2 regions of the Bacillus sp. DX3.1 genome follow, and region 2 is predicted to be linked to the other one. Evidence: predicted binding sites of a transcription regulator. Region 2 holds the regulator's gene; the other holds the start of a gene.

Region 1 (16,366 bases), on a different replicon from region 2:
AATTGTTTTATTCAAAGTGATTATAGTAATAAAGAAAAAAATGAGTACATACAGTATTCTGCAGATGGAATATATTTTGAAGGTTTAGAAATAACACCCTTGGAATGGCTCGAACAAACAGTTGAAACGTTAAAAAAAAGCATTAAAAAATACAAAATAACGCAAAAAATACCACCCGTTATAGGCGGTTTTATCTTACACTTCTAACTCCGTTGCCATTTCCTCTAACACGTTCTCCTTCAAGTAAAGAAATGCCGCTTGCTCCTCCTTCGACATCCCTCTTTGAGAACTTATCCCGTCCAGTAGTAACCACTCCGCATCCCCTACGATATTTCTGTATTTCACCTTGTCCTCATCATGTAACAACATCGCTAACATTTCTTCAGTGCTGGCGATAGATAGTGTTCTCCCGTTTTCGTCAACGAAATAAACGGAAATAATATCACTCGCCTTATAGATTTCAAAATTGTACGTATTTACACCGCGTTTTACTTTCGTATTATAAAAAGTTAGATTTTGTCCGGCGGACATCTTCAATTCGTATAAGTCTAAAGGTTCTATCCGTTCCATTACCTCGTCCCCTTTTACGTTATTTAACTACATGTAAAATTTTAACACCGCAATATTAACGTGGTGTTAAGTTAGGGTGAATTTTTGTTTAACGATATTGGTTCATTCCTATTCAACATCAATTATATTGATAAATTTAAAGGTATTTTTATGATAAAATGCATCGTTACATATCACTTCCTGCTTCATAGGATCGATATCGATAACAGTCATATAACTTGTGAGTATATAACCGGCTTCATAATATGTAATCAGTATTTCCTTTTCGGATAACAACGAACTTATTAGTTTACTTTCAATTCGTTCCTTAGCGTCTTGGGTAACAATAGGCCTTGATACCTTTATCTGTTCCTCGATAATCTTTCGTATACCAGCAAATTATTCCGGCATACTTGCAAAGGGAGTCCACTTTACCATTCCTCTTCCTTTTGGCATATTTGCATTATTCATGATTTATGTCCCCCTAATAATGTGTTTCTGTATCTTGCGGTAGCGCTACTTGTGTAAGAAACGCCTCGCAAAATACTGTTTTTACCGAAGCGAGTTCTTATTTCGTCCATCACCTTCGTTAATCTCATTTCCTTTTCTCGCTGTATAACATTATCGAATAGAGAAATCTGTTCTTCTCCTTCGTTTATTAGATTCGTTAGGGAAATGCTTACAGTTCGAATTGGTTCACCGGTATACAGTGCGTGTAAATAATATGTACAAACATGGTAAATATCCATCGTTAGATTAGTTGGTCGATTTAACGTGTGCGTTTTGCTTATTCTGCCTGCAAATCCCTTACTGTAACCGATAGAAAAGTGGATTGTTTGAGCAAGTTTCTTTTGCATACGTAATCGATAACAAACTTCCTCGGTATGTTCTAATAAAATAATCGGAAATTCATCTATCGTATAATCACGTAACAGGATTTGACTTTTAGCGATAGATGTCGTAGTTGGAATGTATTTTTCAGAAATCCTACTAAAGTCTATTCCGTTTGCATGTAAGTGAAGCTCCTCACCGATTATCCCGAAACTTTGTTTTAAATATTTAAGTGGATAATTAGCTAAATCACCAATCGTATGAATCCCTTTTCGGCTTAACTTCGCCTCTGTTTTATGAGAGATACCCCAAAACTCACTTAGAGGGCGTATGGGCCATAATTTTATAGGTACATCTTCGTAGGTCCAATAAGCGATACAGTCTTTATTTTTCTTTGCCTCCACGTCCAAAGCTACTTTACTCATTAATAAGTTTGGTCCGATACCAATCGTACTGTCTATGCGAGTACGCTGATATATCTCACTTCTAAATTTCAGTGCAAAATCATACGGATCATTCGCAAATAAATGGATACTTGCTGTCATATCCATGAAGAATTCGTCTATTGAATATTGATGAAAGTCCTCTGGCGCTACGTATTGTAGAGCTAATTTCGTTATGTAATTCGAGCATCTAATATACGTTTCCATGATTGGATTTACCACAATGACATCTTGCCTTCGTGGTATTTCGTATAGCCGGCTCATCTTCTTTACCCCTAATTTTTTAAGTGGAGGAGTCGCTGCCAAAACGATTGAACCGTTGCGATTAACGTCACCTACTACTGCTAATTTTGTCCGTAATGGATCAAGGCCCATTTTGATACAGGATACGCTTGCATAAAAGCTACGAAGATCTACACATAAAATAATTCGATTTGGTAAAAGAGAATAATCATACAAGATAACCACCCCTAACAACAGAACATTTGTTCTTATTATATACGAACTTACGTTCTTTTAGAAGTCTTTTTTAAGAAAATATTGGTTAAAATAAAAAAGAGCGGCCATATGACCGCTCTCTGAAAATCCTATTAAGTTTATAATTGATATTATGATGTTAGTTTGAAAAATTATGGGTAAATTCTGTATTTTCTAATTTCAAAGCCTTCGTTACTGTTGGTTTGGAATAGTGTTTGATTAAAATGGGACTACAAACGCTGGATTTATAACATAAGAAAAACTCACATTTTGAAAAAAGATTAATCAAAATGTGAGTTCAATTTGTTATTAGATGATTATTTTTTATAAAAATGTTTGATCATTTTTAGGTTCGTTTTGTTGAATATTAGCGCTCGTTAGCTGAATCACACCAATTAATTTTTCAGGATATAAATTTTTGCAAATAAAAAATTGTTACTTTAATGGAGTATTTTGGGGTTTTATAACAGCATCTTTTTTCGGCATTATGTCACCATTTATATCTTTAAAAAATAGAGGTAGTCCTTCTGCTAAGACAGGGTGTATAACTTTAGTTGGGTCTTGTCTTTGATGATGAATATGTAAATGAGGTTCTGAAGATGAACCGCTATTCCCAACACGTCCTATTACATCCCCTGGTTTTACATGATCTCCTACTTCAACAGAGATACTATCTTTTTTTAAATGGTTAAGTAAAAGATAAGTACCTGTTTCTTTTATTTTTATGTACACATGATTTCCTTCCATTGAAATAAAATTTTCTGACCCTGGTTTAATGTCAGCTTCATCATCTGAAACAGCAATTACTATTCCAGAAACCGGTGAATGAATTTCTTTATTCCATATTCCGTAATCTTCATTACTGTCACTATTAATATTATATGGTTCCATTACTAAATCATATGCCCATCTCTCTGATGCCCATGTTGCATGAGGTAAATTATCTTTGACACTATTACCGCCCCAACCAACTACAGTTTTTTCAGTTAAAGGCCAACTTACAGTTATAGATGGTTGAGCACGTTTAATAGTGTTTGGGTAAGCACAAAGAATAATATTCATGGTCATTAATTAATATTGGAAAGATTAATACTATGTTTATATGATTCAAAGTACAATTGTAATCTTGTCAAAACACTTGAAGTTTATCTAGACAAAGACACCGACACACTAACTTATCGTCTAAAGAGGATATCTGAAATAGGCGAAATTGATATTAAAGACCCAAACAATAAAATAATGTTATACATTGGTGTAAAGTTCGAAAAATATTTGCGATAATGAACATTTTGTGAATTTTACCAAAAAGGAATCCTATTTTTCTCTTTTGACAACAATGTAATTATAAAATAAACATTCTATACTAAAGTCTAGAAGCACAGTACTTCAAATAATTGGTGCAGCCTTAATCCCTGGTGCAAAGACCCCTAGGCTTGTTACAGAAGAAATGGTAAAAGCAATGAAACTTGGTTCAGTTATTGTCGATTTTGCCATCGACCAAGGTGGCATTGTTGAAACTTACGATTATATAATCACTCATGATAATCCTACATTTGAAAAATATGGGGGTGTTCATTAGTCTGTTGCAAATATGCCTAGAGCGGTTTTTAGAACAGGAACAATTGTATTAACGAATGTTACAATTCCATATGCAGTAGCAATTGCTGATAAAAAAGTCTAGCAAAAGCCATTACTAAAAATATAGCACTAAAATGTTGTGTAAACGTAGTAAAAGGGGAAATCACCTTCAATGCAGTTGCAAAAGGTCTTGGCTATCATTATGTAACAGTTGAAAATGCTCTTGAAAAGAACTAGCTGCTAATTAAAAAATTTCCAGATTTCATCGTTCATCCCCTCAAGACGCTCTTGGGGGGATTTTTATTAAAGGGGGACGGGATGATGAACCAATTTAGTTACCGTGATACCTGGGTAGAGACTTCACTTCATAATATTGCCTATAATTTAAATCAGTTTCAATCAAATATAAATCCCCAAACAAAGATAATGGCTGTTGTGAAAGCAGATGGGTATGGACATGGTGCAGAAAAAGTTGCAATGACAGCGATTCAAGCAGGAGCAGATTATCTTGCAGTTGCTTTTTTAGATGAGGCCATAAAATTAAGAGAAAATGGGATAACTGCCCCTATTCTTATTCTGGGATATACTCCTGTACGCTCTATTAGAGAAGCTATTTTACAGAACATCACGTTAACCGTATTTGACCATGAAGTGTTAGATGAAATTATTGCTCAATCTGCGCAATTAAAAAGGCTAGTGGCCATTCATTTAAAGTTGGACACAGGGATGTCAAGGATTGGAGTACCGTCCGCTGCTCAGGCACTCACTCTTGCGAAAAAGGCCATTGCGGTTCCTTTTGTTTATTTAGAAGGAATCTTTACTCATTTTTCCAGTGCGGATAGTAAAGATAAAGCTTTTACATTTGACCAATTTAATAAATTTCAAGAAATAATTGGCCATATTGAAAATGAAGGAATTCATATACCTTTGAAACATTGTTGCAATAGTGCAGCCACCATGAATTTTCCAGAAATGCACTTGGATATGGTGCGAATTGGAGTTGCTCTATACGGTTTATATCCTGATGCCTCCTAAAAAAACACCCTATCCGTTTAAAACAAGCAATGAGCTTTAAAACAAAAGATGCTTCTTGAATTCAAATCGCCCCACTTAACAGTTGTGGCACACAAGAATTATAAGATTGTAGAAAAATAGCTAAGGTATGCTGGTACAAAGATACAAACGGAGAATTTTCTCTAATCAGGGTAAAAATTAGCTGTTTTCGTATTTATGGAATGTTCACTCATTTTGCGCGTAAAACATTTACTGCAAGTGATATGTATATCATAACACAATCGCTAAAATAAGTGGTCATCGGTCGTTCAACGGTACAAAAATTTATAACATCCCTAAAAAAAACCAAGCATGAACACTTAAGGTTTATGCTTGGTTTTTTTTAACATAAGATTTTGTTTTTTGAAATAGTCTTGTGAAACTTTCTCATAAAAAGCTGCTTTTGTAGAGTAAAAATATGGGATTAACCACAAGAAACCGATTCCTAAAGTAATGATACTTAATATAAACCAACCGATAAAGCTTAAACATATTAAGAAATAATCAATTTTGTGTCCGTGCATCATACGACGACTTTCAGTAATAGCTTGGTTCATTGAATATTTCGGATGGTCATTTAATATAAAGTAGGTCATGGTATAAGAAAAAAATTTGATAATTCCTGGAATAATAAATAGTACTGTCCATAAAGAAAGGTAAACATTAATTAATAAAAATATTAAAATTGATTTAATACATTTATTGACCTTTGTAAACCATTCAAATAATTGCTCAATTTCAACTGTTTTTTCACGAACTGTATTTAAAGCAAGTTGAGAGGCGCCTAAAATTAAAGGCCCAATCATTAGTACTACAATAATATCTATCATAAACGATTCTATTACTTTGCTCCCGCCCCAAGACCATACAAAGGGAAATATAATGATTAATGTAACTCCTACTGCTAATCCCCATCTTTCATCAAGCTCATCAAGTGCCTGTTCTTTCAAATCATTAATCATACAAAAATCCTCCTAAATCTCATGAACCTTTTTAACTTATACAATTCTTGTAGAGATGACAATAGCATTTTAGAAAACTATAACTGTATTTAATCCCATGGCATGAGGATTAACACCTTTATTAAATCAAAAACTTAAACATCACCTGTATCTCGTTGCTAAAGAAGGAATCATATTTTTGTGCGTTGAGGGGGATAATGTTCGAATATAAAGCTTTCTAACAAGACACATAAAATCTATGGCAAGACAATACCTGATTCAAAAAAGCTGATGACCTTTAAGATAGAGAAGATTAGCTTTTATTTTATCACCGTTGCTTTTTTTCGTATAAATAATCTTTATATACCAAAAAAGCAACGATGATAAAGCTAATACTAACAATCTGAAATATTGTATCTAAGTTATACCACTTAGTGAAAATTCCTAATACAAATGTGCTCATTCCAACACCAATGTCAAAACTGGAAAAGAAAGTCGCGTTGGCTGCTCCGGTTTTTTCTTTACTTACTTTCTGAACAGCCCATGTTTGTAAAGACAGCATAATTGTACTATAACCTGCACCGAATAAAATACCAGCAATAATAAAGTGTAAATCATTTGTTGCATAAGATAAAATAATCAATGACAAAAACCCGATCAAAGCGGATTTAATGATTATAGACCAAGGTCCTCGCTTATCATACCATTTTCCAGTAAACGGACGTATTAAAGTTGAAACAATAGCATTTATAAGAAAGAATAGAAAAATATGCTCTAACCCCTTTTGTTTTCCAAATAGAACTAGGAAGTTCATAATAGCCCCAAAACTAAATGTTGTTATTACCGCTAGTAAGGCCTGAAACCATACCTCTTTTTCAAAAATCATATTCAAAAATCGAAATGATTGCTTTTCAACTTTTACAGGAACAGGAAAATAGGTAAATTGAATCGCAATGACTGCTAATAGACTGAGTATAACGGATGAACGAATTAATATATCGAAGGTAAAATTATCATATATAAAGATACCCACACTCGGTGCAATAATTGCCCCAATCGTTGCGGAAATAGAAAAATATCCCATCCCCTCTCCTAATCGTGTCTTTGGAATTGATTCCACAGCCATTGTACTATTAGCTGTTGTCAACGTACCCCATGCTGCTCCACGAAAAACTTGTAACAATAGGAACAGACATACAATATGAAGAAAAGGATAAACTAATGTAATGAACAGTAAAGCTATACCTGCACCAATAACTAGACTTTTCCCTTGGTTATCAATTAAATAGTATCCTATAAAAGGTCTGATTAGAACAGTGCCTATCGTCAATAACGCCGTTACTAAACCTACCTGCATAGTAGATGCATTCATACTTAACAAATAGACTGGTAAAATAGGGATTAACATTTCAAATCCTATAAATACTAAAAAGTTGCTGATAAATAAAAACAGAAATGATTTATTAAATATTTTTTGATTTGTCATACTATTATTCCTCGCTTCTAAGTTATTTAGCTAATTTAGAAACAAAGAGAATGTTTGCCGTGTTATTGCTAAGTCATGGACCTTACTTTTTTGAAAATATATCATAATTACACTAATATTAAATAATAAAGGAGCAGTAATTAATATTTCATACCAACCGAAATCATTTTCGATAAACCAAGGTAAAAGTCTCATAGTCGCAGAAAATACAAGTAAGTTTAGTACTAAAAGTAATAATTGTATAAGAGATAACTTGATATTTATGTTCATTTGTTTCATTTTGTCCCCCAAAAAAAATTGTATCTTAATGCTACTCTAATTTTAATTAATAACAACAAGGTATTTCTGTATAAAAAACAACTGTGTTTAGGAAATAATGTTTCCCTTTAAAAAAAATAAAGAAGCTATACAATTAATACCATTCTCCCTTATCTAAGTTCTATGCTAATTGTGCAACTGTATATATACACAAAAAGCCCCTCAAGATAGCTCCTAAGGGGTGTTAGATAAATCTTAATTACATACAATTCCTTTTGCTAGAGCTTCTTTTGTTGATACACAAGTGTAGCCAAGTTCTTTCGCAACCACTTCACATGTGATTTCACCGTTCAGTGTGTTTAGGCCAAGTTTTAAGGCCTCGTCTTCAAAGATTGCTCTTTGTAAGCCTTTTTTGGCAATTTGTAAGGCATATGGAATAGTTACATTCGTTAAAGCAATAGTAGATGTTCTTGGAACAGCGCCCGGCATATTAGGAACGGAGTAGTGAAGTATCCCGTATTTTTCAAAAGTTGGATTATCATGTGTTGTTACATGATCACATGTTTCCACCACTCCACCTTGGTCAATCGCTACATCCACAATTACAGCACCAGATTTCATTGTTTTTACCATTTCTTCCGTGACAAGTTTAGGAGCTTTAGCACCGGGAATTAATACAGCACTAATTAAAAGGTCTGTTTGTTTTACTGTTTCCGCGATATTGAACGGATTAGACATCAATGTTTTGATTTGAGTACCGAAAATATCGTCTAGTTGGCGTAATCGGTCTGCATTCACGTCAATGATTGTTACATCAGCACCAAGGCCGATGGCCATTTTCGCAGCATTTGTTCCGACGATACCTCCTCCGATAATGGCAACTTTACCACGGTTTACACCAGGAACCCCTGCAAGAAGAATACCTTGACCACCGTTCGATTTTTGCAAGAATTGTGCTCCGATTTGTACAGCCATACGTCCCGCTACCTCACTCATTGGTGTAAGAAGGGGAAGCGTATGATTCACTTCTACTGTTTCGTATGCAATTGCAGTAACCTTTGCATCTTTAAGAGCCTGTGCTAAAGCAGGTTCCGCCGCCAAATGTAAGTATGTGAATAGAATTAATCCTGGTCGGAAGTAAGCATATTCACTGACGAGAGGCTCTTTTACCTTCATAATCATTTCCGATTGCTCCCATACTTCAGCAGCACTTTCAAGAATTTCAGCACCAGCATGTACATAATCTGCATTTCTGAATCCACTTCCAACACCAGCGTTTGTTTCAACTAACACCTTATGACCAGCTTTTACAAATGGAATAATTCCTGCAGGTGTAAGCGCCACACGATTTTCATTATTTTTTATTTCCTTTGGTACTCCAATAATCATTAGATTGCCTCCCCGGATTCATCTTTGAGTTATTTTTCTGTAATCCAAGTATAGAGTGTTCAAAATACTTTTTCATTGTTGAGAAAAGAGAAAAAGACAGTATCTTTTTGTGAAATTCCACAAAAGAATACTGCTACGTGGACCTTGGTAATATTACTTTTCCATACTTGTCATGTTTTTTCTGCTCAACTACAAAGTCGATTAATTAATAAAGTTTTTGTTGCAAAGTTTGCAAAAATATAAACAGGTTGATAAATGAGGAGAAATATTGAGATTATGGCTATTAAATGTTGTAATTCATTGTACGTCAAAAAGACGAAGTCTAGTTGGAGACTTCGTCTTTGTTTATATAAAGCTTAAGAGAAAGACGACCTCAAGGGCACTTTCTTTTAGCTATCTGTACCAGAGCCAAAAATAATACAACTATATATTACAATTAGAAATATAATCACTAAAATTTTTGAGAAATATTTCATAAGATACTCCTTTTTTGATAAGATGTGTAAAATGTTTTTTCAAAAATTAAGTCAGAGAATAACAAGGAAAAAAGCATTATATTTGGAATATACTTAGGTATAAAGTCATATTCAATTGCATTTAGAAAATTATGTAAATGATATGTATATTATTAAATTGTAGTACCTAGTAAATTAACTAAATGATCAGTTCTTTTGCTCTGAATGTTTTTTTATATTGTTTAAATTCTTGTTTATCAACTCTAAATTTTTCACCAGTATTGATGTTTTTTACTAAATATGTTTTAGTAGTATATTCTTTTAATAAAAAATAAAAGAAATATACCCAGAAAGATAATGTGAAAGTCAAAGGAGTTAAGAATACTCCTGTAATAAACATTACAATCTCCAAACCTGAATTTACTCGTTTTAAAACAAAATTTTGTCCTGTTGCCGCTTCATCTTGTTGTAGCCGTTGCATATGTTGTAAAGATGCAACAGTATCATAGCCCATGAAAAAACCTCCTTAAAGCTTAATGAAACACCTGTAAAATTTTCATATTTATAGGTAAGTACTAACAAAACGTGGATTTCGTACGCCAGGTTCAATTCTACAAAGAAAAATCTGCTTTCTATCTGCTAAGGACATTGGCTTTTGTTCACATTCATAATCTAGTGTTATACTAGTTTTAAAACATTATTTAGGCATTAGTATCTTGCTTGTGTGTCACTTTACCTTTATGTTAAATATAACTATGTACTTATCATTCCTAACATAATTATGAACATACCAGACAAAGATAAAATAGAAGGAATTGAAGAATGTAGTAAGACTAACTCACTGATAGCAGCAAAAAATACTTCCATAGATTGTGTTGCTTCAACAGTATCCAGTTTTTGTATAGCGATTCTTACCATATGAGATGCTCTGAAAAATAAACTTGTTGCAATTACATTTGAACAAATAGCAACTAACATAGATTGTATCGTTTACTCCCTACTAGGTGCTTATGTTGTAAAAAATCCATACATTGACTAAAAGCCAAAATGGTAAACTAGCTAATGACATTCCAAGTACATGTTCCTGAGCATCCAGAAGGTTCTGTAGCAAAATTTACAACAGAACCTTCTTATCCTTGTTGTTGTACTTTTATTTTGATCTTCGCATCTTTGTAAAATGCTAGTTTCTCTGCATTATACTCTTTTGTATATTGGTTAAACTTCTCCTTTTCATTTTTCAACACTTTTTCACGTTCATTTACTTTTGCAACAGCTTGATCAATTTTAGGGGCTATCCCTTCGTTATTCTCTTTTCCTTCTTGTATAATTTGAGCGTACAACTCCTGTTCTTGTGTCTCTAATTTTTCTAATTTTTGCATATCATTAAATAATTTTTCTTCTTGCTTTGCTGCATTTTCAAAAATTACATATACTTCCTCTTCAAGATTTAAACCTACACATCCTCCTAATAATGCCACTGATAGTGCGCTTACTAATGCTACTTTCCTATAAAACAATGTTAATTCCTCCCATGATGTTACATACGTTTATCATGCCAAAAGTTGACTGAAAAATGATTACTCTCATGATAAGCTTCAAATTCATATCCTTTTTCTTTTAATCCCTTTATAATTGCTGGCACAGCAGCAACAGATTGTGGATGAATATCATGCATTAAAATAACTTCTTGTGACTTCGTCGCGCCTGCAACTACATTTTGAACAATCTGAGCTGAGGCAGTGTCAACTGGTATTCTGTTATACTTCCAATCTAAAGAGTCAATTGTCCAATCCCATACTTTAAAATTAGCTTCTACAACCTTATTGCGAAGTGCCTCATTTAAGCCAGGCATCGAACCATATGGAGGACGCGTTAATTTGGGGCCTTCTCCAATAATGTTTTCAATTAATCTTTGATCTTCTTTCATTTCATTTACATACTCGCCACTTGTATACAACTTTTTGAAGTCATGTGTCATACTATGCATCCCCACATAATGACCTTCTGCTTTTTCGCGTTTTACTAAATCTAGAAACTGTTTTACATTCTCTCCAATTAAGAAAAACGTTGCTTTCACATCATTTTCCTTTAAGGTTTTTAACAATTCCTCCGTATACTTACCAGGTCCGTCATCGAAAGTAAGATAAGCAATTTTTCTCTCCTTACCATTAAAGCGACTTGGTGTCGATTTGCTTACTTCACTTTTTGGCTGTTCACTTGCTAGCTGTACATCATTTTCTTGCTTAGCAACAGCCTTTGCAGGTGAATTGATAAATTGGAACAAAAAATAGCTAACCGCTATTACAACAATAGCCATAATTGTAATTATTATTCGTTTGTTATTACGGGTATTTCTCATCAGTAAAATCCTTCCTTTTATAAATCTATTTATATTAATTTACATATATTTTTGAGCTGTTTATTTTTACTAATGGTAGTTATTCTCCGGCGCTTTCCTTCGTAATATATACAATGTGATAAAACAATTTCTCAGTTATTCCGGCTTTAATACAAGTATAAGATGTTTAATATTTTTATTCATCGTTGAGAAAAAAGAAAAAAGCATCATCCTTTTGTGGAATTCCACAAAAGGATGATGCTACATGAATTTTTGTAACTTGAGATCCAAGTATAGAACCATTTTTTGATTCGAATCTTTTAAATCGATGTTACTGATTTCGCAGATACGTTTAAGTCTATAGCTCAGTGTATTGACGTGAATATTCAAAGTCTTGGCCACTTCGCTGGTATTACTGTCTTTATTTAAAAAGATTTCCAACGTTTCTACAAGATTACAATTATATTTATGATCATACTCATGCAGCTTCTGCAACGCCTGGTTTTCATACTCTTCTTTCTTTCTTTGCTCGAGTAGAAGGTCAATTAATTGATAAATCCCCATGTTTTGATAGCTATGGATATTGGTTGTGTCAGAAGGGAATTTTTCCTTTATAGATAATACAGTTAATGTTTCTTTGTAAGCTTTACTGATTTTTTGATAATCGCTGTATATACTGCTGAACGCTGGCTTGATAGATTTAATTCCAAATCGCTTTTCCATCCTGTGAACAAATCTTTCGACGAAATCGTTGATTTCATAAGAAGGTTGACTGAGATTATCTAACGAAATAAGAAGAATTAATTTGTTACAATCAATTGTGTAAAGTAATAGTTTCAAATGTTCGCTTGTTTTCAACAAATAAGAAATTTGTTTTTCTTTTTCACTCGTAATTTCTTGTTCAAAATGAAATACAACAACGCTAAATAAGGAAGCTGAGGTAATATGAAGCATCTGGAAACTTTCAACAATTTCCTCATTTGTCTGTATATGATTGGTTAGTAGCTTCCAAAAAAATTCTTGTGAACGTTCGTCACTTTTATTTTTTCGAGTTTGAAGCTGTAGCAGCTTACTTTTTACAGCTTCAGAAGCTTTTTTCAGCAAGTTATAATCTTGTTCAGTTAAAGATTGCTCGATTTCCAAAGCCCAAATAAATCCCAGTACGTCCTCCTTGTTCCAAATGGAAATCGCAACTCTATCACCGAGGCCAATATTATCCATCTTTTTTACATGAATAGGTTCACGACTTTTTAAAAGAGCAGGAATAATCCCCTCTTTCCATAAGTTATTAATTACTTTTTCGGGTACGCGGCGCCCCATAATAGTTGCAACTCTCGCAGAGTCTGTTCTTTCATCATGGGTACTATATGCAAGAAGACGATGATTCACATCTTCTACAGTAATGGGGCATTGCAGAATCTCACTGATTATATCAGCAAATTCCTCCAAATTATTGAAGGTAACTTTAAAAGAATTATTTTTCATATATGTTCAGATTCACCTATCCTATTTAAAATATATTTTTTATTTACTTTAGAGGATATCATCTATTGTGTAAATTAACAAAATCATAACATACTCCCGCTAGTCCTTTGCAAATGAACGATTTTTTTAAATTTTTCAATTATCACTTAGGTAACATCCAATTATTTACAGGATAATATCTGTTTGTAATGTTTCTACTTGAACGGATTTTGCTTTTTATTCCTATTAGGGGTCACCTTACATGCCCATCAACCTAATAGAACGGGTTGCCCCCAAAACGATAAAAATGAACTTCGTTGCTATAAAAGACACAAAATTTTCGTTTTGGGGATAATTGTACATGCCCATCAAGCTAAGGGTGGGCTTTCTATGAACTTCCGTTCTTATTGTCTACATACTTGATATTTTGTTTATTTGTTTTTTAAAATACGCATACCAAATAAACCTTGATAAGGTGTATTTTTAAAGATTATACAGTTTTCTGCTTTAGGTTAGATCTAGTACACTGATAAACGACACCTAAAATATCAAAGACTGTTTTTTTCTCATATCGATGGGATTTCCGTCCGTTTTTCTGTAAGAGGTCAAACAGACGAAGAAAAATTTTTGATACTTCTTCGGTGTCTTTTTGTATAGCTTCATATACTAAGTACAGATGATCTTGAATCATATAAATTGCTTTATATTCACTTAATTCTTTTTGTTTTTTCTTTAGTAACAGCTGCCGCATTTTGAACATAGTGGAAGAACAAAGAAAAATAGCGATTAACTGTCCATAAAGATGACATTCTAGATGCTCTCGCTTAATATTGTGACAATGATTGATACCAAAAAGTGATTTCCATGTTTTAAATACAATCTCAATTTGCCAGCGTAGTGAGTAGATATCATGAACCTGTTCCATCGGAACAATTTCCCATGGTATGTTGGTAATATAAACGTTGATTTCTGTTAATCGTTTACTTTTTTCAGAGTATGTAACTCCTTTTTTCTTTTCAATATAAATTTGCTGTTTCCTACGTTTATGAATTTGAGTTGATGTGAGTCTGTATATTACAACTCGTGAGGGTAATTTTTGTTGTCCAATATAGGCACTCCGAATTTCATAAGTATCTCCTGGTTTTATCTGATGCATAATATCTTCAAGGTTAAGTAAAACATATAAAGATTGCTTTTTTACTGTCCCATCCCGAAAGAATTCTGGAGATTCATTTTTTACATATACTCTATTATTTAATTTCAATCGCGAAACATAGAATACACCTCGTTGATCCATCTGGTCTAAATCTTTTAGAGAAAAGTATCCTAAATCTCGAATACATAAATCTCCTGGGCATAAGGTATCTAAACAATCTGTACCAAAGGTTTTATCATTATTTTTACCTGGCTCCATTTGAAAATTGAGGAATTTTCCACTATGTAAATCATACTCTAACTGAATTTTAATACCGGCTGTTTGTGCACATCCTCCTGAACCAGGATAAATAGGAGCCAAATGATTGGGGACCTGAAAAATAGTAGCATCTAAAATACGTTTACGTTGAAAATAAGCAGTATATTGGTTTTGGATTTGAGACGAATCGTTTAGTTGGCTTTTGACTAAAAGAGAAAATATACGCTGTAGAAATAAAACAGCGCATCGGTTAAAGCGTTGATTAAGTCCTTCTGGACTCATGAGTGTAGCTGTATTTGCATAAAGTTGACTACATAATCGAGTGAGGGAACCACTTGCTACATGTTGACTGATCCAAATACATAAAGCAGCCAAATCTCGTGCCCCATATTTACTTTTACGTTTTACAAAACCTGTTTCCTGTGCAAGTTGTTGAAGGGTATCGGGAGATAAATGTCGCTGTAATTCTTCAGCAAACAAATGAAACTCATCTTGAATCGAAAGGTTCATAAAAAACGCCATCCTTTCTGTATATTTCTACAAAAAGAATAGCGCTTTTTTCGTTATATGGATATAAAATTATTTATGGTGACCCCTACTACAAAAATTGTAGCATCTCCTTTTAAAGAGTTATTTAAAATATTTTTATTTCATGATTAGATTAAGAAAAACAAATAATAGAGTTGTTTAATTATTATTCCCTTAACGATTTCGTAATTTTAACATGATATTTTTTATGAAATACGTTTAAAATCCTTGTTTATACACGCTTGTTTTAGTTTCTTTGACTTCAGAAGATATTTAATATCAGAGATATTATCGTATGAAAGTTGAACATAATAATAGTTAATATACTCAAGCAATGCAAATACATAAATAAATCCAGAAACAGATAGTCCTCCTAAAGGTAATGAAGGATACCAATAAAAAAAATCGACAACAAACGTAATAAGTCCAGTGAAAATCAATCCAATGTTCACTTTCTTTAAAGTTTTTAATCGTTGAACAACCCAAACGGGAGTAATAGATGTTTTCTCATTTTTTAGTCTTTTCCTTTTTACGTACCAGTAAACAGTACCTTGTAGTAAGAGAAACTCCAAAAGAAGAAATGAAATCCAAAAAGAATATAGCGAGTATAAATGTAATTTAGGATAGGCATAATTAATTAAAAAACTTACAAAAACAAAAGTAATTACCCCAAATAACTCACCTTTATATAAATACGAAAGCCTCTTTTCTATATTTCCCCTCATAATCCACACCTTTTCAAATCATTATTTTTATGTATAGTGTTTAAATAAATTTATCTTTTTCCGACAGAAGACTCCTTCCTCAAAAATGTGAAGGTGTGAAACACCAATTTTAGGTGGGAGATGAATGTCGGTAGGCGTAAGCCTACGTTTTTTTGTATAATGAAAGAATCATACAAGAAAGCGAGGTGCAATCCATGTTAGTCAATAAGACATATAAATTTCGTATCTATCCGAATGAAGAACAAGAAATATTAATTGCTAAAACCATTGGTTGCAGTCGCTTTGTATTCAATCGTTTTCTTGCTCTATGGAATGACACCTACAAAGAAACAGGAAAAGGATTAACCTATAATTCTTGCTCTGCCGAGCTCACTCAATTAAAAAAGCACAAGGATACGATATGGTTAAAAGAAGTAGATAGTATTGCTCTTCAATCC
Region 2 (16,366 bases):
AAGAGTTTGGAAATCGTGTTGTATTTTGTCGAATATTGGCGGGTTCAACAAGTAAATATTAACACGAATTTTCTGAAAAGAAACATGATAATTGTGTCTGAATTGTTACAAATTTCGTGCGGAATAGAAACGAAAAAATAAAGCTACAGTTGTGGAAGGTGTAGTTAGTTAATTTATATAAAAGCGTTATTTGGTATCTAAATTCTTTAAAGATAGTACTTTCAGCTACAAAAGAAGTCCCCGCATCCAGATTACGAAGAAAAGGAACTTCTTTTCCTACTAGAGCAGATACCAATGAACATTGGAGTCACAAATTTTATAATCTAATACTTGATATCTACGCTACATTAAAATAATTTCTCTGGGCATTCATTACGGGCGCTTTTTTTTAATTGTAGGCATATCCTCTTTATCTTATCTATAAGATAGAAGGAGGTGAGCAAATGTCAATTTATCAAGATAGGATCCAAAAAGAATTAGAAATAGGAGACACGTACACCGAAAGAGAAATTTCTACTTTACTGTATTTTGGTAATGACAGAATATTTGTATTATGTGATGGAGTGTCTCACTTCAATAGTAAAAGTTTAAAAGAGTTTAAAGTCATTCAGAAGTACAGTGCTTATCTTCATAGGCATGAAAGGAATTCATACGTAATTCCTTCACAAAAATCACTAGTTTATATTGTTGAAACAGTGTAAGCATCCTATGGGTGCTTTTTTTATTGCATGAGTAAACCTTTCACAAACGTGTGTAAGTATTGAGCACATAAGTAGAAATGCCATTGTGGAAGCATCGTGCACGCTTGGATGAGACAAGCATATATTTATCCCGCATTAACGGGCAGTAATACCCCCACCTCAAATTTCTGCAGAAAACAAAGAAGTTAGGTGGGGGATAAACTGCCCGTAAAAGCCCGATTGGTTCAACTAATAATCAGTGGGGGATGAAGAAAACCCCCACTGATTAAAGTTTCACTTTATCTCGTATTACTGCCTGTAAAAGCCCAATTGGTAAGGGGTGATGATCGGTGGGGGATGAAGAAAACCCCTACTGATCAAAGTTTCACTTTATGAAAGAAAACGTTTTGGAAGAGGTATGTTAAAGCGATATGAAATAAATTAGAAAAGTAAAGCTTAATATGGTCTTGGTGTTAGGAATCATTTCTTATCCTAAGCATATAAGTTTATAGAGTTTGTATTTATGGACAAGGAGTGATTAGTGTGAACAGGGTAGGGAAAAGTGATTTTGTTTCTGGGTTTGTACCGAATCATAATCATGGGTCCGTAGATTATACATCTGTTGAGGCAGGTCATGTGCATCAATGCTTAGATGTAACATCTCCACCAATTCCAGTACAGGAGGGGGGACATATACACTATACAGAAGGATATGTGGTATTCGAAGATGGGCATAACCATTATTATAAGGCACAATCGGGACCAGCCATTCCAGTTGGAAATGGGATGCATGTTCATTATTACGACTTTTATACCACCGAAGATAATGGTCATAGGCATCGTATTAAGGGAGTAGATCAGCCCGCCCCAGGTAATAAATAAGAAAATGATTCTTCAAGGAAAAGCTCACGTCTCAATATGCCGTGAGCTTTTCCTTTTTTAAAAAATTGTTAAATATGGAATTTTTCATTATACCTCTCGAAACAAAGTGGATGGTCCCTTTTTATAAAATGTTCTTTATTATAGTAGAAGAAAAGATAGTTTTCGGTGTATCTATATAAATCCATTTTGATTTTTCGACATATAAGCCGCAGCTATGGATAATAAAAGGTGACCTGCACTCGTTTTCTCTCTTTGTTTTCACTTGGCATGGGGCAGGGAAAGGATCTGACCGTTTCTATGCATGGCCGGATGCTCTCTCCCACCTAAAAAGAAGGGTTTTATGTCGGTTTTTTAATTTGTATTTATATATAGTAAAAATTACGATAGTGTTAATGAGCTGACTAGTGGATAGGTTGCTAGTTTGCCCGTTAAAGCCCGATTGGTGAAGGCTAATAATTAGTGTGGAGGATGAAGAAAACCCCACCTCATAAAGTTTCACTTTATGAGGTTAATCTAGATGAAGACTATCACTGGAAATAATCACCTTTAAATATTCATTAGTACCTTGCATTGAATAATAGTAAATGGTATATTATTGGTAACGGAAGTACCTTGTATTGAGTAGTACTGATTGAAGGGAGGATTGTCTTTGAACGTCCAGTTTAAAAAAGGTGTGTTAGAGCTTTGTGTACTGGCACTTGTCAAAAGAAAAGATTGCTACGGTTATGAACTCGTTCAGCAAATTTCCAATAAATTTTTAATATCGGAAGGTTCGGTATATCCGTTGTTACGTCGATTAACAAAAGAGGGATATTTTCAGACGTATTTAAAAGAATCGACAGAAGGACCACCGCGTAAATATTATCAATTAACAAATCAAGGGGCAGAGCAACTCCATTTACTTGTAACGGAGTGGCGTGATTTTGCTAAAGGGGTACAAGAAATTATTGAAGAGGTGTGATGAAATGCATAAAGAACAGTTTCTTCGAGAATTATCGGGACATCTTAGAAAGCTACCGGAAGAAGAGAGAAAAGATATTTTATACGATTATGAGGAACATTTTCAGTTTGGGCTAGAAGAAGGAAAGACAGAAGGGGAAATTGTTAAAGGGCTCGGTTCACCAAAAGCAATTGCGAAAGAAATGTTGGCATTATATCGTTTTGATGAGATGAAAAAAGATCCGTCTGCTTCGAATATAACAAGAGCTGTGATGGCAGCGGTCGGGCTTAGTTTATTAAATTTTATTATTGTATTAGGGCCTTTAATTGCAATAGTAAGTTTTATATTTGCACTTTGGGTTGGTGGGGTTGTTAGCGTTGTGGCACCACTATTGGTAGTAATTAAAATATTAACTGGTACTTTCTTATGGCTTGAGGTATTTGTTTCTATTACGTTTGTCGGACTTGGTTTGTTGTTATGCATAGGTGCTTACTACTGTACAAAATGGTTTGGGAATTTTTGTATGAAATATGTCAATTGGAATCTCAAAATGATTAGAGGAGAGTAGATGAGATGAAAAAGATATTGTTAGGGGCTGTTGCTTGTATTATTGTTGGTGTTATTGGTATATCGCAAACATATGCCAAAACAGTAGAAGAAGCGGAAAAAGGGGATACAGAAAAAGTTATTAAAAATAAAGCAATTAAAAAGTTAGAAATTGATGTAGATGCCGGAGATGTTATGATTCAAAAAGGAAATAATTCTTCCTTTTACGTAAAGCAATCAGGGCGAGTTGCGAAACAAAAAGTAAGTATTGATGAAGAAGGAGATACATTGAAAGTTCAGGGGAAAATTAAAAAAGGAGTTTCATTTGATTTTTCATTCTTATCTTTTGGATTTAAAACACCAAAAGTAACGGTTATTGTTCCGGAACGTTCATATCAGGAAATAAAAGCGAGTTCGTCAGCAGGTGATATAAGAGTAATTGATGTGAAAAGTGATCGTGTGAATGCGTCAACGCTTGGTGGAGATGTAGAAGTAGAGCGAGTAACGGCAAGTGAAGTGGAAGGATCTTCAAAAGCTGGAGAAGTGAATATGAAAAAAGTAAGTGGTAAAGTTGTGGCAGAAACAACTGGTGGAGATGTGGATGTTATCGATCATGATCCGAAATATGATGTGAAAGCAAGCACAACAGCAGGAGATGTCGATATTCGTTTACTAGAAAAACCAAAAGATGCAACAGTAAGTGGGAAAACATTCGCTGGAGAAGTGGAGATTTTTAAGGAAGAAACGAAGAGTGTAACAATTGGAAGTGGTAAAGTAAAGATTAGTGGACAAACTTCTGGTGGGGATGTAACAATTGAAGCGAACTAAAAAATAGACCAGTCCGACTGGTCTATTTTTTAGTGTAAATGACGATATACACCAATTACTTTTCCGATAATAGACACTTTATCCAAAAGGATAGGTTCTAAAGAAGAGTTTTCTGGTTGCAGACGGAAATGATCTTTTTCTTTATAAAAGCGCTTTACAGTTGCTTCATTTTCTTCTGTTAAAGCAACAACGATTTCCCCGTTGTAAGCAGATTGCTGTTGGCGAACAACAACTAAGTCTTCATCAAAAATACCCGCTTCAATCATACTATTTCCAGAAATACGTAACATAAATACTTTATCGGATCCAGAAACGAGGTTTGCAGGAAGTGGGAAGTGTTCTTCTACGCTTTCAACTGCTGTAATTGGTGAACCAGCTGTAACTTTTCCGACAATCGGTACGTGAACGACCGATTGCGTATCCGTTTCGATTCGGTCGGATCCTAAAATTTCAATTGCTCTTGGCTTTGTTGGGTCGCGGCGAATATAACCTTTTTCCTCTAGACGAGATAAATGTCCGTGCACAGTAGAACTAGAAGCAAGGCCAACCGCTTGACCGATTTCACGTACGGAAGGTGGATAGCCTTTTTCTTGTACTTTTAGCTTAATGAAGTCGAGAATGTCTTGCTGTCGTTTTGTTAACTTTTCCATGATTTCAACACCTCGTTTTCTTTCAATTTTCTTACTTATAAGTATAACATGCGAAAAAACATTCTACAAACATAAGTTCGAACAAAACGACAATTCATGATACACTAATAGAAAAATCGAAATAAGGAAGAGGGTTTCGAAATGAATGCAATCATTTATGCCCGTGTAAGCACAACGAAGGAAGCGCAGGAAACATCATTAGCACGCCAAAAAGATGAATTGTTGCATTTAGCTAAGCTGTATCAAATGAATGTTATAAAAGTTGTAGAAGAAAAAGCGAGTGGCTATAGCATTGAACGTGATGGGATATTAGAAGTGCTGGATATGATTCGTGATGAACAGGTCGATGTGCTTTTGATTCAAGATGAAACACGTCTCGGAAGAGGAAATGCAAAAATTGCTTTAATGCACTGTTTACATAAAGAAGAGGTAAAAGTGTATACACATACACATAATGGTGAATTACAGCTGTCTGATTCTGATTCTATGGTTCTAAATATTATTGGTATAGTAGAAGAATATCAGAGGAAAATTCATAATTTGAAGATAAAACGTGGGATGAAACGAGCTGTAGAAAAAGGATTTCGTCCAGAGAAAAATTTAAAAAACCGTCATTTAAGTACAGGGCGTGAAAAAAAAGAAGTACCAATTGAAGAGATTGTTCGTCTGCGCCGTAATGAATTAACATTTGAGGAAATTGCAGCAACGCTCCGTGGTTTTGGGCATGATGTATCAAAAGCGACAGTACATCGTCGTTATGTGGAGCATACGAAGCAAATGCTTGATAAACAAGAGTAACTATTGTATGATAATAAACAGTTTTAAGTAGAAAGGGGATTCGAGATGCTAAGTCACGAACTCATTGAACGCATTAACTTCTTAGCGAAAAAGGCAAAAGCAGAAGGTTTAACTGAAGAAGAACAACGTGAGCGTCAATCGCTCCGTGAACAATATTTAAAAGGATTTCGTCAAAATATGTTAAACGAATTAAAAGGGATCAAAGTCGTTAACGAAGAAGGTAAAGACATTACACCGGCGAAATTAAAAGCGTTAAAAAAGCAAGGTAATGAAAAGCTAAATTAAAGGATGGGCATAGCCCATCTTTTTTTGATTTTAGTAGAAATAGATAAGGATGTTAGTACTATATAAATCCATTTTGATTTTTCGACATATAGCCGCGGCTATGGATAACAAGAGGTGACCTGCACTCGTTTTCTCTCTTTGTTTTCACTTAGGAAAAGGATCTGACCGCTTCTATGCATGGTCGGATGCTCTCTCCCACCTAAAAAGAAGGGGTTTATGTCGGTTTTTTAATTTGTATTTATATACTCATCACTTCTTATTTGATAACATGCCAATTTTGGTTGGTTGTTGCTTCAATTGTACCTCGGTCTAATATATAATTCGCAATAAGCTCAGACATATCAATTGGTATATCTTTTATAATGGGCTTATTTTGATACATAGAATAATTTCCACCACCACTTGCACGATAATTGTTCATGACCACATCATACTCTTGATCAAATCGAATAGGAGACCCTTCATGTTGTAAAGAAATGACTCTTTGTCCAACTGGCTTTGAAATGTTTAATACATATGAAATTCCTTCCCACATATCGTAGTTATAATGCTGTGGTTTTGGTTCAATGAAAGAAGGATTTACAATGATATTTCCGTCCATATCTAGCGTGAAATATGTAGCAGATAGCTCAAGAGCCTCTTTTATATCTTTTCCTGTAACACGAATCACTTGTAATGTATTTGGATAAATATAATTCGAAACAATATTTCTCATTGTAATGCGATTTGGAAAGCCAGGTGCTTCATTATGAAACAGACTCGTACAAGAAATCTTTCCACCAGCCGCGTGCATCTGCACGTTATTTATGAATTCAATAAAGGCATGATCTTGTAAACGCGTTTGCATCACATCGTGGATCAGCATATCACCAACAATCGTACCAATTGGCTGATCTAACCATTCTTGCGTTTTTTTCTCATATGTAGATGTGAGTGAAAGTACCGTTTCATCTGCTGGAACATCTTCTACAGATAACAAGTCAGAATAACAATCTTTAACAATCCACTTATTATTGTGTTTTGTAAAGGAGACATGTACTTTTCCTAAAAATTGCCCATTGCAGCCTGCCTGTAAGACTGCCACACCGTTTACTTTTGTATGAGCAATATAACGATGTTGATGTCCTGTTAACAATATATCGATTCCTTCTACTTCTTGACACATTACGTATCCTTGATTTTCTCCAGTTAAAACTTCCGTTGGCTCTCCTGTTTGTAAATCACGTTCAAATCCACCATGGTATGCCACAATCAGTAAGTGTGGCTGTTCCTTTTCACGAATGTAAGCTGCCCATTTTTTTGTTGATTCTAGAGCGTCTTCAAATGTTAAGTTTTCAATATGATGTGGCTGTTCCCAGTTTGGGATGTAATGAGTTGTTACGCCCAATATTGCAACCTTTATATCAGGATGTATGTGTTTGATGAGATAGGGCTTTCCAAAGTAAGGCTTCATTGTTTGTTTATCTAAAATATTAGCGGCTAGGTAAGGCATATTTGCGTTCATAACAGCTTTGTTTAATATGTCCATTCCATAGTTAAATTCATGATTTCCAATAATCGCTGCATCATAACCAATATGATTGGCTATGATGGACATTGGATTTTTTTCTTCCTGCATATATTTGGCGTAGTAATAGGTGAGTGGAGTTCCTTGTATGAAATCACCATTATCAATTACGAGTACATGTTCATTTTGAGCACGTTCTTGTGCGATACGTGTAGAAATTTTTGCGATTCCTCGTTCTGTTTTCTCGTTATTCCGATATTGAATAGGAAAAATAGTGCCATGTACATCACTTGTTAGCAAAATGTCTATATTTACAATGTTTTCGGGAGTCAATGTTATCAACCTTCTTTTACTGTTATCTTATTCATAAAGCATAACAGATAATTATGATTGAGTAATATATAGAATGTTTAGAAAGTGTAAAGATTCTGTAAATTAAAGAAGAACTGGAAAAATATATGCTATATTTCTACATGTTTACAGCTCGTCATTTTATAATTCGAAAATTGGAGGCTTTGACATGTTTAAGAAAGTTTTAGCATTGGGTACGTCAGTAGCATTAGCGGTAGGTCTATTAAGCGGGTGTGGAACAAAGGAAACAAGTGGAAGTAAAGATACGAAAAAAGGGTATGTTCCCAAAACATTAAATGTTCAATTTGTCCCTTCGCAAAATGCAGATACGCTTGAAGCAAAAGCAAAACCGTTAGAAAAATTATTAAGCGATAAGCTTGACATCCCTGTCAAAGTAAGTATTTCAACAAATTACAACACAATTGTAGAAGCAATGGCATCTAAGCAAGTAGATGTGGGCTTTTTACCTCCAACTGCATATGTGTTAGCACATGAAAAAAAAGCAGCAAATGTGATACTTCAAGCACAGCGTTTTGGAGTTGATGATGCAACAGGACAACCGACAAAAGATCTAGTAGATTTTTATAAATCTGAGTTCGTCGTAAAGAAAGATTCTAACATTAATAGTATTAAGGATTTAAAAGGTAAAAAAATTGGTTATCAAGATGTGACATCTTCTGCTGGATATGTATGGCCTGCAGCTGTTCTAATGAAAGAGGGTATTGATCCATTAAAAGATGTGAAACCTGTTACATTAAAAGGGCATGACCAATCTATTATTGCTCTTCTCAATGGTGATGTGGATGCGGCAGTTGTATTCCAGGATGCTCGTAACATTGTAAAAAAAGACTATCCAAACGTATTTGATCAAACAAAAATTGTGAAATTTACAGAGGAAATTCCAAACGATACGATTACTGTACGTTCTGACATGGATGCTGATTGGGTGAAAAAACTACAAGATGCATTTATTGAAATTGGAAAGAACGAAGAAGGGCATAAAATTATTAAAGAAGTGTATTCACATGAAGGATATATCAAATCTGATGATAGTAAATTTGATATTGTTCGCGATTACGGAAAGAAAGTAAAAACGCAGTAACATATATGATGTTTTGAAATGATAACTGAAGATGGCCAACTAGCTGAAACGACTTTCGGTTTCCGCTAGTTAGCCTTTTTTTCACTTTATGCTTATATAACGTTAGGAAAGTAGGGAAGGTTTGTGATAGAGTTTCGTAATGTTTCTAAAGTATATTCCAATGGTACAAAAGGGTTAAATGGTATTAATGTAACGATACATAAAGGGGAATTTGTTGTTACAGTAGGATTATCAGGAGCTGGGAAATCAACGTTACTCCGGTCTATTAATCGTCTTCATGAAATTACAGATGGGGAAATTATCATTGATAGTCAATCCATTACAGCGGCAAAAGGAAAAGAATTACGTCGTATGCGCCGAGATATCGGTATGATTTTTCAAAGTTTTAATCTTGTGAAGCGCTCTACTGTGTTGAAAAATGTGCTAGCCGGGCGTGTTGGATACCATTCTACATTGCGCACAACACTTGGACTCTTTCCAAAAGAAGATGTGGAGTTAGCATTTCGCGCATTAGACCGTGTAAACATTTTAGAAAAAGCATATTCACGCGCTGATGAATTGTCGGGTGGACAACAGCAGCGTGTTTCCATTGCTAGAGCGCTAGCGCAAGAGGCAAAAATTATTTTAGCTGACGAACCAGTTGCTTCTTTAGACCCGCTCACTACGAAACAGGTTATGGATGACTTAAAGCAAATCAATCAAGAATTCGGGATTACAACAATTGTAAATTTACATTCTATCGATTTAGCAAGAGAATATGCAACCCGTATCATTGGGCTACATGCAGGAGAAATTGTCTTCGATGGGCCAGTAGAAGAAGCGACAGATGAAAAGTTCGCTGAAATTTATGACCGCCCTGTTCATAAAGACGAGTTTTTAGGAGGGGCAGCAAAATGAGCGAAGTAACCCTGAACAGAAAAACAATGCCACCCCCTCCAAAGAAATTGAAACATATGTTAACAATCATCCTTATGATTTTGTTGTTTTGGGGGAGTAGTGTACAAGTAGATGCGTCTTTTTCAAAGTTGTTAACAGGTCTTCCGAATATACTGGACTTGCTGAAAGAAATGGTACCACCAGACTGGAGTTATTTTGGGGCAATTACGAATGCAATTTTGGATACTATTCGAATGGCGATTATCGGAACGACTTTAGGGTCGATTCTCGCTATTCCGCTCGCCTTGCTATCAGCAAGTAACGTGTTCCCCTCTACTTTTTTATATGGACCAACTCGATTTATATTAAATTTAATTCGTACGATACCGGATTTATTATTGGCAGCAATTTTTGTTGCAATCTTTGGGATTGGACCGCTTCCTGGCATTTTAGCTCTTACTTTTTTCTCAGTTGGGATTGTCGCAAAATTACTTTACGAATCGATTGAAGCTGTCGATCAAGGTCCGCTAGAAGCGATGACAGCAGTGGGGGCAAATAAAGTGCAGTGGATTGCTTATGCAGTTATTCCGCAAGTAACAGCACATTTTGTTTCTTACGTATTGTATACATTTGAAGTAAATGTACGTGCCGCAGCTGTTTTAGGTTTAGTCGGAGCTGGGGGAATTGGTTTATATTACGATCGAACACTTGGGTTTTTACAATATCAGCAAACTGCTTCCATTATTATTTATACACTTATTGTGGTATTAATGATTGACTATATGAGTACGATACTACGGGAGAAATTATTATGAATGGGACGACAAAACCAATTCCAAAGCCAAAGAAACCAAGTTTATATCGCTGGATTATCATTGGTGCACTAGCGGTAATATATATATGGGCGTTTTCAGGTGTTCCAATTGATGGTATTAAGGAAACGGCTGGTCAAATTACAAAGGCCATTATGACAGGAATATTTAATCCGGATTGGAGCTATGTATCTTTACCAGATGGTGAGGACTTACTGCACGGACTTGTTGATACATTGGCGATTGCTGTTTTAGGAACATTTATATCTGCTTTTCTGTGTGTGCCGTTTGCGTTTTGGGCTGCAACAAATATGAGTACAGGAAAAATGACTTCTGGCACAGGGAAATTTGTATTAAGTTTTATCCGCACGTTCCCCGAATTAGTCATGGCACTTCTATTTATAAAAGCAGTAGGTCCTGGCTCTTTCGCCGGAGTTTTAGCTTTAGGGTTACACTCAATTGGTATGCTTGGGAAATTATATTCTGAAGGGATTGAGAATATAGATAAGGGACCTACCGAGGCGCTAGTTGCTACTGGAGCAAATCGCTTTCAAGTGCTTTGGTATGCGGTATTGCCGCAAGTATTACCGGACTTCTTATCTTACACGCTCTATCGCTTTGAAATTAACGTTCGTTCAGCGGCTATTTTAGGTGTAATCGGAGCGGGTGGAATTGGAACACCGCTAATTTTTGCCTTAAGTTCTCGTAACTGGTCACGTGTAGGGATTATTTTGCTTGGGATTATAATAATGGTTATCATCATTGACTTTATTTCTAGTTCTATTCGAAAACGGATTGTATAGTTCGCCTTATTCATGTGAGAGACCTTCCTCTATTTTAGGTATATACATTGCCTAAAAAGGAGGAAGGTCTTTCTTTCATAAATCTTTATTATTTTTATCTTTTCTTATTGACTCTAACGTTACGTTATACTTTATTGTATGTACTGAGGGAGGGCAAAAACGATGAAAATGAGAGTGAAAGAAGTAGCGGATTTAGTTGGTATTAGTGTGCGCACACTACATCATTATGATGAAATCGGGTTGTTAACCCCGGGAGAAACGACCGAATCTGGTTATCGCCTTTATTCCAATGAGGATCTGGAGATGTTGCAACAAATCTTGTTTTTTAAAGAACTTGGTTTCCCTTTAAAGAAAATTAAAGAAATTATCAATAATCCTTCATTTAATCGTGAGGAAGCGCTCATGTTACACCGTAAAATGTTGGTGGAGAAGCGTTCTAGACTGGATAAAGTGATTGCGACGATTGATAAGACAATTCAACATACAAAAGGAGAAATTCAAATGACGAACAAAGAAAAATTTGAAGGCTTTGACTTTAGCCATAACCCATATGAACAAGAAGCACGTGAGCGTTGGGGGGATAAAGCAGTCGACAAGGCGAATAAAAAAGCAGCGAATATGCCGAAAGAGGCACAAGAAGAATTTAATGCAATTTATAGGAAGCTTGCAACTCTTCGCAATGGTTCACCTGAATCAGAAGAATCTCAAGAAGCAATTCAAGAATGGTATGACTATTTACAAAACTTTGGGGAGTATTCACTGGATGCATTCAAAGGATTAGGTCAAATGTATGTCGATGATGAACGTTTTACGAAAAATATCGATCGATTTGGTGAAGGGTTAGCAAAATTTATGTGTGATGCGATGGCGGTTTATGCGGATCGTAATAAAAAGTAGGATTGTTTATAACTGAAAAGACGAGCTTCTCTATCTATATAGAAGTTCGTCTTTTTTCGTTCCATTAGAAGGAATTGTAGTGTTATTTATATAACGAAGGTTTCAGGAAATGCTAATGGACGATGAGGTGATAGGATGTTTCATTTTTGTAAAAGTTTATTCTTATTTGGCGCTATAAGCACTTGGCATCTAGCGAATGTACCACAGATACAAGAACAAGCTCCAGAGATTATAAAGACATATACAAACATACCTGAAATAGATAATTGGGTTACTGTTCCAAAAGACACCAAAGAAATTATTATATATGTGAAAGCAAAACATACAGAAACTATGTTGTTCTGGCTTATTCCAACAGGTACAGCTACGTGGAAAGAAAGGAAATTACTCGGATATGATACTGATGGAACAGATGGATGGTCTCTGAAGTGGCATGTGAGCGGGAGGATATTACATGATCATATCCATGTACAAGCACTTGGTTCTACATCAATAAGTAATGATTCAATTAATGTCCATTCGCAATTCAAATGAAGAGAAGGACACTCTTAACAAAAACGTTCCCTCAATTTATATATGGGATTATCGGTAACTAGTGAAAAGGTCAGATTCTAGGTGAAAAATAAGGAAATGCTTCCAGGTTATTATATGATGAAGGGAGATGATGAAAAAGCGGAGGGGATACTATGGCCTTACAACATGAATTTGTGTTTGTTTCACATGAAAAAAGAGAGTTAAGTTTTGAAGATTTTGATTGGATTGCAAAAAGTTTTGGTTATAAAAAAGATGCGGCAGTTGAAGACTGTGTCATATTAAGTGATGAAATTGTCCTATATTTGTTAGATTTTTTAAATTGGCTTCCAACATACATTCCTGCAAAAAGAGAAAAGGGATTTGGAATTCATTATTATGGTATTACAAAATTTGAAAAAGAAGGAGCAGAAAAAGCGATTGATTTATATCAATCATTAATCAGTATATTTTCGTTAGCACCTGAAAAAATAGAACTCACGGGATCATTTCAATGGACGAGTGATTGTAATACGGATGGAGAGTATGAAAAGATTTTTTTAAATCGGGATATTCTTTGTGCGGAATTAGAGTCTTTAGTTAAACTATGCTATAAAGTGAAAGAGGGGGAAGGATATCTTTTGCATTTCGGAGTTTAATGATCAAAACAAAATGAACAGATAATTCCTTTTGTTTGAAAAATATAGATATTGAAAAAGTATAACATATTGAATGCCCATACATTACGGAATTCACTAAGTTTTTTATAAAAAATCGAAAAAACATCAACATATTTGTCGATACATGTTGTATAATCTTGCAAGGAAAGATATCATATAGATGTGTAAAACGTTTACTAATATAAGTGAAGGGAAGAATAGCATGTCACATTCAATCGAACAACTTTCTATCAACACGATTCGCACATTATCCATTGATGCGATTGAAAAAGCAAACTCTGGTCACCCAGGAATGCCAATGGGTGCAGCACCAATGGCGTATACATTATGGACGCAATTTATGAAACATAACCCAAATAACCCAACGTGGTTTAACCGTGATCGTTTCGTATTATCTGCAGGTCATGGTTCAATGTTATTATACAGCCTTCTTCATCTGTCTGGTTACGACGTAACAATGGATGATTTAAAGAGTTTCCGCCAATGGGGAAGTAAAACACCAGGTCACCCTGAGTATGGTCATACTGCAGGCGTAGACGCAACAACTGGTCCACTTGGACAAGGTATTTCAACTGCTGTTGGTATGGCGATGGCTGAAAGACATTTAGCAGCGAAATACAACCGTGATGCATACAACGTTGTCGATCATTATACATACGCAATTTGCGGTGATGGCGACTTAATGGAAGGTGTTTCTTCTGAAGCTTCTTCATTAGCTGCACACTTAGGTTTAGGCCGACTTGTTGTGTTATATGATTCTAACGACATTTCATTAGATGGCGATTTAAATCGTTCATTCTCTGAAAGTGTAGAAGATCGTTATAAAGCATACGGCTGGCAAGTAATCCGTGTTGAGGATGGAAATGATGTAGAAGCAGTTGCGAAAGCAATTGAAGAAGCAAAAGCTGACGAAACACGTCCAACGCTAATTGAAGTAAGAACAACAATTGGTTTCGGTTCTCCAAACAAATCAGGAAAATCTGCTTCACATGGTTCTCCACTTGGTGTAGACGAAACAAAATTAACAAAAGAATCATATACTTGGACATTTGAACAAGATTTCCATGTACCAGAAGAAGTGTACGAGGATTTCCGCAAATCAGTACAAAATGCTGGTGAAACAGCACAAGCTGAGTGGAACACAATGTTCGGTGAATATGCACAAGCACATCCAGAATTAGCAAACGAACTGCAAACAGCAATGAAAGGTCTTCTTCCAGAAGGTTGGGATCAAAACTTACCAACTTATGAATTAGGATCAAAAACAGCAACTCGTTCTTCTTCAGGTGCTGTAATCAATGCAATTGCAGAAGCTGTACCATCATTCTTTGGTGGATCTGCAGACCTTGCTGGTTCTAACAAAACATACATGAATAACGAAAAAGACTTCACACGAGCAGACTACAGCGGTAAAAACATTTGGTACGGTGTACGTGAGTTCGCAATGGGTGCAGCAATGAACGGTATCGCACTTCATGGCGGTTTAAAAACTTATGGTGGTACGTTCTTCGTATTCTCTGATTACTTACGTCCAGCAATTCGTCTTGCGGCGTTAATGCAATTACCAGTAACATATGTGTTCACACATGACAGTATTGCAGTTGGAGAAGATGGACCAACGCATGAACCGGTTGAGCAACTAGCAGCTCTTCGCGCAATGCCAAACGTATCTGTTATTCGTCCTGCTGACGGTAACGAATCTGTTGCAGCATGGAAGTTAGCATTAGAATCTACAAATACACCAACTGCATTAATCTTAACTCGTCAAGATCTTCCAACATTAGAAGGTGCAAAAGACGATACGTACGAAAAAGTAGCAAAAGGTGCATATGTAATTTCTGCAAGCAAGAAAGAAACTGCTGATGCAATCTTACTTGCAACTGGTTCTGAAGTAAGCTTAGCAATTGAAGCACAAAAAGCATTATCACAAGAGGGCGTTGACGCAGCTGTTGTCAGCATGCCATCTATGGATCGCTTTGAAGCACAATCTGCTGAGTATAAAGAATCTGTATTACCAAAAACAGTAACAAAACGTTTTGCGATTGAAATGGGAGCTTCTTTCGGTTGGCATCGTTATGTTGGCTTAGATGGAGACGTATTAGCTATCGATACATTCGGTGCTTCTGCTCCTGGTGAAAAGATTATTGAAGAATACGGATTCACTGTAGAAAACGTTGTTCGCAAAGTAAAAGAAATGCTTTAATGATTTTTGAAAAATCTCTCCGGCATGGAGGGATTTTTCTCTGTAAATAAGTCTATTCGACAGAAAAAGTTTTTTCTCTCTCCACAGTCAGACAATCATTGCATAATTCCTTCTATATAATGAAGAGAAAAAGGTTGTCCAGATCGGGAGGGAAAGAATGAAAACGTATGAACTGTATTTAATTCAGGAAGATATTGCGAAGAAGTATTTTGGTCGTGAATTTTTATTGTTTGATCTGTTTGCTCGCTTTTCGGCATCTCGATCCCTTTCGGAAAAGAAAGTATTATACAAGCAGATGAAGTATATTACCATACCACTGCAGGTGATGAAAATTCATCATAAATTAGAACAAACTTTGCATGGTTGTGGGAAATATGAAAGAACACATCATACGCACATGTTTCATAAAGGCGATGAATATGGAGAAGTAACGGTAAAATCACAATATATTCGTATGAATACGTCAGGAAATGTAGCAATGGAAACGACTTTCTTTGAGGTGTTAAGGAAATGCGAATTGACATTTTTAGCAATGGATTATGATAGTAAACAGTATGGTTGGTTAAATCCTCTGAAACAAGCACGAACATATGTGTAAAAAATGTCGAATACAATCTTGTCTTATTTAAAAGGTTTTAGTACACTGTAAGGTAGACAACATGAAGGAGGAAAATATATGTCGATTTGGGTAGTTGTGCTAGTGGGCGTATTAGCACTAGTAGCAGGCGTGGCGTTAGGATTTTTCATCGCCCGTAAATATATGATGAATTATTTACAAAAAAATCCACCTATTAATGAACAAATGTTAAAAATGATGATGATGCAGATGGGACAAAAACCATCCCAAAAGAAAATCAATCAAATGATGAGCGCAATGAACAAACAACAAACAAAATAAGCGCTGTAGGGCACTCTCACCGAGTGCCCTTTCGTTTTGTTAAAAATAAGTGTTTAAAACTTTTAAAAATTCTGTATTTTTGGTAAACTGAAAACATCGCTCATTTTGAGATAGGGGG

Evidence for each region. The regulator LexA, encoded in region 2, represses DNA repair genes until DNA is damaged. The targets are predictions, from matches to a motif close to CGAACATATGTTCG.
Region 1: the regulator LexA is predicted to act here: its motif matches at 2,325-2,338, upstream of QRE67_RS27205 (Y-family DNA polymerase).

What each region holds. Positions count from the first base shown of each region.
Region 1 covers NZ_CP128160.1:6,255-22,620, forward strand. Annotated here, with positions in the region: partial or broken gene QRE67_RS27190 (hypothetical protein) at 7-207, shown strand; gene QRE67_RS27195 (hypothetical protein) at 196-570, opposite strand; gene QRE67_RS27200 (YolD-like family protein) at 679-939, opposite strand; gene QRE67_RS27205 (Y-family DNA polymerase) at 1,017-2,282, opposite strand; gene QRE67_RS27210 (M23 family metallopeptidase) at 2,736-3,362, opposite strand; partial or broken gene QRE67_RS27220 (alanine dehydrogenase) at 3,691-4,115, shown strand; gene alr (alanine racemase) at 4,197-4,913, shown strand; gene QRE67_RS27230 (DUF975 family protein) at 5,252-5,893, opposite strand; gene QRE67_RS27235 (MFS transporter) at 6,201-7,358, opposite strand; gene ald (alanine dehydrogenase) at 7,872-9,005, opposite strand; partial or broken gene QRE67_RS28995 (IS6 family transposase) at 9,284-9,361, opposite strand; gene QRE67_RS27245 (hypothetical protein) at 9,660-9,974, opposite strand; partial or broken gene QRE67_RS27250 (multidrug resistance efflux transporter family protein) at 10,204-10,556, opposite strand; gene QRE67_RS27255 (YkyA family protein) at 10,591-10,977, opposite strand; gene QRE67_RS27260 (peptidoglycan-N-acetylglucosamine deacetylase) at 10,998-11,819, opposite strand; gene QRE67_RS27265 (PucR family transcriptional regulator) at 12,060-13,283, opposite strand; gene QRE67_RS27270 (IS4 family transposase) at 13,753-15,186, opposite strand; gene QRE67_RS27275 (general stress protein) at 15,411-15,929, opposite strand; gene tnpB (IS200/IS605 family element RNA-guided endonuclease TnpB) at 16,124-16,366, shown strand, end outside.
Region 2 covers NZ_CP128153.1:3,344,198-3,360,563, reverse strand. Annotated here, with positions in the region: gene QRE67_RS16650 (hypothetical protein) at 444-701, shown strand; gene QRE67_RS16645 (YmaF family protein) at 1,224-1,562, shown strand; gene QRE67_RS16640 (PadR family transcriptional regulator) at 2,212-2,523, shown strand; gene QRE67_RS16635 (DUF1700 domain-containing protein) at 2,528-3,070, shown strand; gene QRE67_RS16630 (DUF4097 family beta strand repeat-containing protein) at 3,076-3,876, shown strand; gene lexA (transcriptional repressor LexA) at 3,906-4,526, opposite strand; gene QRE67_RS16620 (YneB family resolvase-like protein) at 4,668-5,324, shown strand; gene QRE67_RS16615 (DUF896 domain-containing protein) at 5,370-5,609, shown strand; gene QRE67_RS16610 (bifunctional metallophosphatase/5'-nucleotidase) at 5,866-7,449, opposite strand; gene QRE67_RS16605 (phosphate/phosphite/phosphonate ABC transporter substrate-binding protein) at 7,637-8,569, shown strand; gene phnC (phosphonate ABC transporter ATP-binding protein) at 8,693-9,466, shown strand; gene phnE (phosphonate ABC transporter, permease protein PhnE) at 9,463-10,260, shown strand; gene phnE (phosphonate ABC transporter, permease protein PhnE) at 10,257-11,060, shown strand; gene QRE67_RS16585 (MerR family transcriptional regulator) at 11,223-11,957, shown strand; gene QRE67_RS16580 (hypothetical protein) at 12,093-12,491, shown strand; gene QRE67_RS16575 (coproporphyrinogen III oxidase) at 12,644-13,126, shown strand; gene tkt (transketolase) at 13,350-15,350, shown strand; gene sirA (sporulation inhibitor of replication protein SirA) at 15,508-15,948, shown strand; gene QRE67_RS16560 (YneF family protein) at 16,027-16,248, shown strand.